2 regions of the Mesorhizobium sp. URHB0026 genome follow, and region 2 is predicted to be linked to the other one. Evidence: predicted binding sites of a transcription regulator. Region 2 holds the regulator's gene; the other holds the start of a gene.

Region 1 (3,410 bases), 4.0 Mb from region 2:
CGCCATGGTGTGGCCGGCCGAGAAGAAGTGGCCTCCCGGCTGCACTTCGGCGATCGCCTCGAAGCCAATCGCGTCGTCGTCGCCAGGGGTCGCCGCACAAAGTTCCGCGACCGTCTGCAGCGCCTCGATGTCGGTGACCAGCTTTTCCAGGGAAACGCTCAAGCCCCCTTCCAGCCAGCCGGCCGCGTGGATGCAGACGGTGGCGCCCGCCAGCACCGAGCCCCACAGCGCGAACTGCGTCTCGTGCGCGGCCTGCGCATCCGAAACGTTGGCCGCGCTGCCGCCGCCCGAGCGCCAGGGCAGACCGGTGAAGCGCGCCAGCTGGCCCGCACCCAATGTCGCCTTCACGTGCTCCGGCGTGCCGAAGGCCGGTGCGCCCGATTTCATGTCGACATTGGAGGAGAAGGAACCGTAGACCACCGGCGCGCCCGGCCGCACGATCTGCGCCAGCGTCAGCCCGGCCAGCGCTTCGGCATGCTGCAAGGTCAGCGCGCCGGCCACGGTGATCGGCGCCATCGCGCCCGCTAGGCAGAACGGCGTGATGATCAGGACCTGGCCCGCCTTGGCGAAATCGATGATGCCTTGCGCCATCGGAATGTCGAGCTGGCGCGGCGAGTTGGTGTTGATGACGGTGTAGCAATGCGCGCCCGAGCGGAACTCGTCCTCGGACAGCCCCCGGGCCAGCCTGATCATCTCGAAACTGTCATCGACCTGCGGCGTGCCGCGCGCGAAAACGAACGGGAATTTGTCCGACAGGGTCAGCTGCGCCCGGTTGACTGCATAGTGGCGGAAACGATTGTCGATGTCCTGCGGTTCGATGCACGGCCCCAGCATGTGCAAGACGTCGAAATGCTGCACCAGCTTGATCAACTCCTCGAAGGCGACCAGCGTTCCGGGCCGCCTGCCGCGCTCGAGATCGGTGACATTGGGCGCGCCGGAGCCAGCCAGGAACGTCATCGAGCCCAGTTCAAGCGACAGGTCGCGAGCGCGCGCGCCGGCATAAGCGTGGATCGATCGCGGCGCCGAGGAGGCTAATGCTGCCGCCACCATGTCGCGGCCGATGCGCACCATGTCAGTGTCGGGGTCGACCAGGGCGCCGGCGCGGGCGAACACCTCGCGCGCCTCGGGCAGCAGCACCTTGATGCCCAGTTCCTCCAGCACGCGCAGCGCCGTGTCGTGGATCGACGCTACCTGGTCGTCGGAAAAGATCGGCTGCGGCAGGAATGGATTCTTCAGCGACCGGTAATTGGGCTTGCGACTTGATTCGCTGCCTGCCTCGCCCATGCGCCCGCGCCGGCGTTCCCGCCTCGTATCCCGTGCAGCGTCATCGACCATCAGAAACTCCTCCTCATTGCCGCACCGCCCTGCGTCGGGGATCGTAGATCGAGGCCGCGATGACCCGCGCCGTCCGTTCGACGCCGACAATGTGCACGCAAAGCGCCATCCCCTCCCCGGCGAAACCGTCGTCCACCAACGCCAGCGCGACGCTCTTGCCGATCGTGTAGGCAAATCCGCCCGAGGCGCCGACAACGCCACCCCCGATGACCACTGCGCGATAGCGCGGCTTCAAGGCTTCCCCTCCCGGTCCGGTCGAAGCCGGCACCATATTCGTACTAGACATAAGTGTCTAATACGCCAGACACGCTCCATGGGAGGTCACTAATCCCGCTCTCCAGCTTTTTTTATCCGCACATGGAGATACCGGCGGACCCGTATCGCGCACTGTCACGCAAGCATCATGTTGACGCCTTAGATCGCTTTCGGGGAGGCACGCGCGGCATCATCGATGCGGCACCTCTTTTGATTTTCCTTCGGCCGCTCCGGCGTGCTTCGTCATAAAGAGGATTGTCCATGAAACCCCTGCACCGATCCGCCTCGCTTGGCGTGGCGCTGGCCTTGTTCACCGCCCTCACCCCGGCGCTTGCCGATGGCGTGGCCTATATCAACAAGGGCCTCGTCGGCGTCGGCCGCATCCCAGCCGACCAGCGCGACAAGTTCGGCGAGACCTTCGGCTCGGGCTCGGGCATGGCGATCGACATTTCGGGCTGGACGCATGATGCCGGCATCTACAAGGGATCGCTCTGGCTCCTGCCCGACCGTGGCTACAATGTCGCCGGCACCACCGACTACCGGCCGCGCCTCAACACCATCGCCATCGAATTCACGCCTGCCGCGCCGGGCGCTGCTTCCGCGGCCGGCCAGGAGCAGACGGGCGTCAAGGCGACGCTTGCCGACAGCATGCTTCTGACCGACGACAAGGGCGCCGATGCCACCGGCCTCGATCCGCTGTCGGACGTACGCGCCGCGGCCGGCGACATGCCGATGCTGCCCGTCGCCACCAATGGCAAGCTCGCGCTCGACAATGAAGCCATCGTGCGGCTGCCGGACGGCTCGATGTTCATCTCCGACGAGTACGGGCCCAACATCTACAGGTTCTCCGCGCAAGGCCGCCTGATGTCGGCGACCCAGCCGCCCGCGGCCCTCGTGCCGATGCGCAAGGGAGCGCCGAACTCCTCCTCCGACAACCCCGGCCCGGGCGCCGCCGACCCTGATCCGAAGGATCCCGAAACCGGGCGCCAGAACAACCAGGGCCTCGAAGGCATGGCGATAACGCCGGACGGCAAGTTCCTGATCGCCGTGCTGCAGTCGGCGCCGAGGCAGGACGGCGGCGATTCACCCTCGACACGGCAGAACACGCGGGCGCTGGTCTACGATGCTTCCGACCTCGCCCATCTGAAGCTCGCGCATGAATATGTCGTGCCGCTGCCGGTGTTCCAGGATGCCAAGGGCAAGACCAAAATCGCCGCGCAGAGCGAGATCGTGGCGCTTTCGGACACATCCTTCCTGATGCTGGCGCGCGACAGCGGCAACGGCCAGGGCCTGAAGAAGGGTGACGCTTCGCTCTACCGCCAGATCAACATCGTCGACGTCTCCGGCGCGACGGACATCGCGGGCGCCGCCTTCGACGCGGCCGACAAGCCGGTCGCACCCAAGGGCGTGCTTGATCCCTCGGTGACGCCGGCCAAGCTGACGCCGTTCATCGACATCAACGACGCCACCGCGCTTGGCCACTTCGGCCTGCACAATGGCGGCGCGAAGGACCACAATGAGCTTTCGGAGAAGTGGGAAGCGATGTCGTTGGCCAGCGTTCTCGATCCGAAGCTGCCCGACGACTATTTCCTGTTCGTCGGCAACGACAATGACTTCCTCGCCCAGGACGGCTTCCAGGTCGGCGCCGCCTACAAGGCCGATGACGGCGCCGATGTCGACACCATGTTCCTGGTCTATCAGGTCACGCTGCCGGGTCTCGGCAAGAAGTAACGATCACTGCTCAAGCGGGCGCGCCTGGCGCGTCCGCTTGAGCACACCCCCGGTTATGCATAGGGTCTCGGGGAATGCGGCGCCAGTTT
Region 2 (3,410 bases):
CCGGAAGCCTTTTTTCGAGCCTCGCAATAAATAAATGACAGCCCCAGCCGCTTCTGCCAGTATTCGACCTGTTGCCGGAGGGTGTTCGGGGGGGCGTCAAGAACCGCGGCGACGGGGAGGGAAATCATGTCGGTCGGAATCCGCCACGACGATCTGCGCCGGCGCAATCGAGCAATGGTGATTGGAGCCGTGCGCCGGGGTGGCCAGCCCTCGCGCACCGAGATCGCCGCCACCACCGCCCTCAGCCACTCGACTATATCGGCGATATCAGCCGACCTGATCGGCGAAGGTATCCTGAGCGAAGGCAAGCCGAACGAGGCCGGCTCACTGAAACGCGGCCGGCCGCAGGTTGGCCTTGGCCTCAACCCCGAGGCCGCGGCGGTCATGACCGTGGTGCTGTCGCTGAATTTCCTCTCCGTCGCCGTCATCGACTACGCCGGCCAGGTGATATCGGAGGAGCAGCGCCGGCTGGACACGCTGACCATGTCGCGCGAGGCGCTGATCGGCGAATGCGTGGCCATCGTCCGGCGCCGCCTCGAGGATCCCGACCTCGACGTCGCCAGCATCGCCCGCATCGCGCTGGCGATCCAGGGCATCACCGACACCGAGGCGCGCGCCATGCTGTGGTCGCCGATCACGCCCCAGACGGACATTGCCTTCGCCGATATACTCGAAGCCGAATTCGGCATCCCCGCCACCATGGAGAACGACTGCAACATGATGGCGGTGGCGCTGCGCTGGCGCGACCCCGAGCGCTACCGCGACGACTTCATCGCCATCCTGCTCTCGCACGGCATCGGCATGGGCCTGGTGCTGAAGGGCGAGCTGTTCACAGGCACCCATTCCTCGGGCGGCGAGTTCGGCCACATGATCCATCGCCCGGGCGGCGCGCTCTGCCGCTGCGGGCGGCGCGGCTGCGTCGAGGCCTATGCCGGCAACTATGCCATCTGGCGCAATGCAGGACAGATGGGTGAGGACGCCAAACCGGTCGACGTCAGCGACGCCGACATGCGTGCATTGGCGGCCACGGCGCGCGAAAGAGACGGACCGGAACGCGAGGCCTATCGCAAGGCCGGGGAGGCGCTGGGCTATGGGCTTGGCAGCCTGTTCGCGCTGATCGATCCGGCGCCCGTTGCGATGGTCGGCGTCAGCGCCGCCGCCTTCGATCTGATCGAGCCGGCCTTGCGCGAGGCCATCGCCCAGACCGCCGGCGGCCAGCATTCGACGTCGATTTCCTTCGATACAGAGCCGAACGAATTGCCGCTGATCCGCGAGGGCTGCGCCATGCGCGCGCTCACCTTCGTCGACCAGGAGATCTTCGCGCCGGGCGTGCAGGTGAGATCCGGCAAGAACGTGGCCTGATCTCAATCCTCGCGGATCGCGTAGCCTGCGCCACGGATGGTGCGTATCACATCGGGCATGCGGCCATTGTTTACCGCCTTGCGCAGGCGGCCGACATGCACATCCACGGTGCGCTCGTCGATGTAGATCGTCTCGCCCCAGACATTGTCGAGCAACTGGCTGCGCGAGAATACGCGGCCGGGATGGCGCATCATGAACTCGAGCAGGCGGAACTCGGTCGGTCCGAGCCGGATCTCGCTCTTCTTGCGATAGACCCGGTGCGATTCGCGGTCGAGCACGATGTCGCCGACCTTGAGCACGCTGGACAACACTTCCGGCTTGGCGCGGCGCAGCAGTGCCTTGACCCGGGCCATGAATTCCGGCGTCGAGAACGGCTTGACCAGATAGTCGTCGGCGCCGGTCGAGAGGCCGCGCACGCGGTCGCTCTCCTCGCCGCGCGCCGTCAGCATGATGATCGGCAACCGCTCCGTCTCGGGCCGCATACGCAGGCGCCGACAGAGTTCGATGCCGGAAACCGCCGGCACCATCCAGTCGAGCACCAGGAGGTCGGGCACGTTTTCCTGGAGGCGGATCTCGGCTTCGTCGCCGCGTGTCACCACCTCGACCTGGTAACCCTCGGACTCCAGATTGTAGCGGAGGAGCACGCCCAGCGGCTCCTCGTCCTCCACCACCATGATGCGTGGCGCGATCATCGATTGATCATCCCTGCCGTCAAGCCGCCGGCACCGACATCGCCGTCTCGTCCTGCTTCGGACGGTTGGCGGGCAGTTGCGTGCCGGTCAGCACATAATACGCATTCTCGGCAATGTTGGTCACATGGTCGCCGATGCGTTCGAGATTCTTGGCGCAGAACAAAAGATGCGTGCAAGCCGTGATGTTGCGGGGATCCTCCATCATGTAGGTCAGGAGTTCGCGGAAGACCGAAGTGTATTTGACATCGATGCGTTCGTCGTCATTCCTGAGCTTGGCGAGGGCGGCGGCATCGCCGGCCGCATATTCCTCGACCACGCCCTGCACCTGGATCAGCACCAGCTGCGCCATGGAGTCTATGGAATGCGACAGGTCGCGCGGCGTGGCGGTGAGGCCGACGGAGCCGACGCGCTTGGCGATGTTCTTGGCAAGGTCGCCGATGCGTTCGAGATCGCCCGCCATGCGGATCGAGCCGACCACATGACGCAGATCGTCGGCCATCGGCTGGCGCTTGGCGATCAGGGTGATGGCGCGATCATCGAGTTCGCGCTGGCGCGCGTCCATAATGGCGTCGTCGGAGACGACGCGCTGTGCCAGCGCGTTGTCGGAATTCAGCAGCGCCTTGGTGGCGCCGCCGACCATGATGCCGGCGAGATCGCCCATGTCGCTGATCAGCCTGCTGATCTGTCCGAGATCCTCGTCGAAGGCTGCGACTGTGTGTTCGGCCATGATCCTGGTCCTCGTATGCGTGAGATCAGCCGAAGCGGCCGGTGATATAGTCCTGCGTGCGCTTCTCGCGAGGCGACGTGAAGATCTTCTCGGTCTTGTCGAATTCGACCAGCTCGCCCAGATACATGAAAGCCGTCTGCTTCGAGACGCGCGCGGCCTGCTGCATGTTGTGGGTGACGATGACGATTGTGTAGTCGGCTTGCAACTCGTCGATCAATTCCTCGATCTTCGCGGTCGACAATGGGTCGAGCGCCGACGCCGGCTCATCGAGCAGGATGACCTCCGGCTTCACCGCCACCGTGCGGGCGATGCAAAGCCGCTGCTGCTGGCCGCCGGACAGGCTGAGGCCGCTGGCATTGAGCTTGTCCTTGACCTCGTTCCAGAGCGCGGCGCGTTTCAACGCCTGCTCGACACGGCCGTCCATTTCGGCCTTGCCGATCTTCTCATAGAGCCGGACGCCGAAGGCGATGTTCTCATAGATCGACATCGGGAACGGCGTCGGCTTCTGGAACACCATGCCGATCTTGGTGCGCAACAGGTTGAGGTCCTGCGAGCGGTCGAGAACGTTCTGGCCGTCGAGCAGCACCTGACCCTCGGCGGTCTGCTTGGGGTAGAGCTCGTAGATGCGG

The links. The regulator PhoB, encoded in region 2, activates phosphate uptake and scavenging genes when phosphate is short. The targets are predictions, from matches to a motif close to TGTCATNNANCTGTCAT.
Region 1: ACVWWD_RS24845 (esterase-like activity of phytase family protein) is a predicted target of PhoB. The motif match lies at 1,724-1,740, and genes of this name have one in related genera.

The regions. Positions count from the first base shown of each region.
Region 1 is NZ_JBSSCN010000001.1:5,038,445-5,041,854, forward strand. Features, by position in the region: gene ACVWWD_RS24835 (trimethylamine methyltransferase family protein) at 1-1,335, opposite strand, end outside; gene ACVWWD_RS24840 (glycine cleavage T C-terminal barrel domain-containing protein) at 1,349-1,570, opposite strand; gene ACVWWD_RS24845 (esterase-like activity of phytase family protein) at 1,852-3,321, shown strand.
Region 2 is NZ_JBSSCN010000001.1:1,026,421-1,029,830, forward strand. Features, by position in the region: gene ACVWWD_RS05155 (ROK family protein) at 127-1,362, shown strand; gene phoB (phosphate regulon transcriptional regulator PhoB) at 1,365-2,054, opposite strand; gene phoU (phosphate signaling complex protein PhoU) at 2,074-2,781, opposite strand; gene pstB (phosphate ABC transporter ATP-binding protein PstB) at 2,807-3,410, opposite strand, start outside.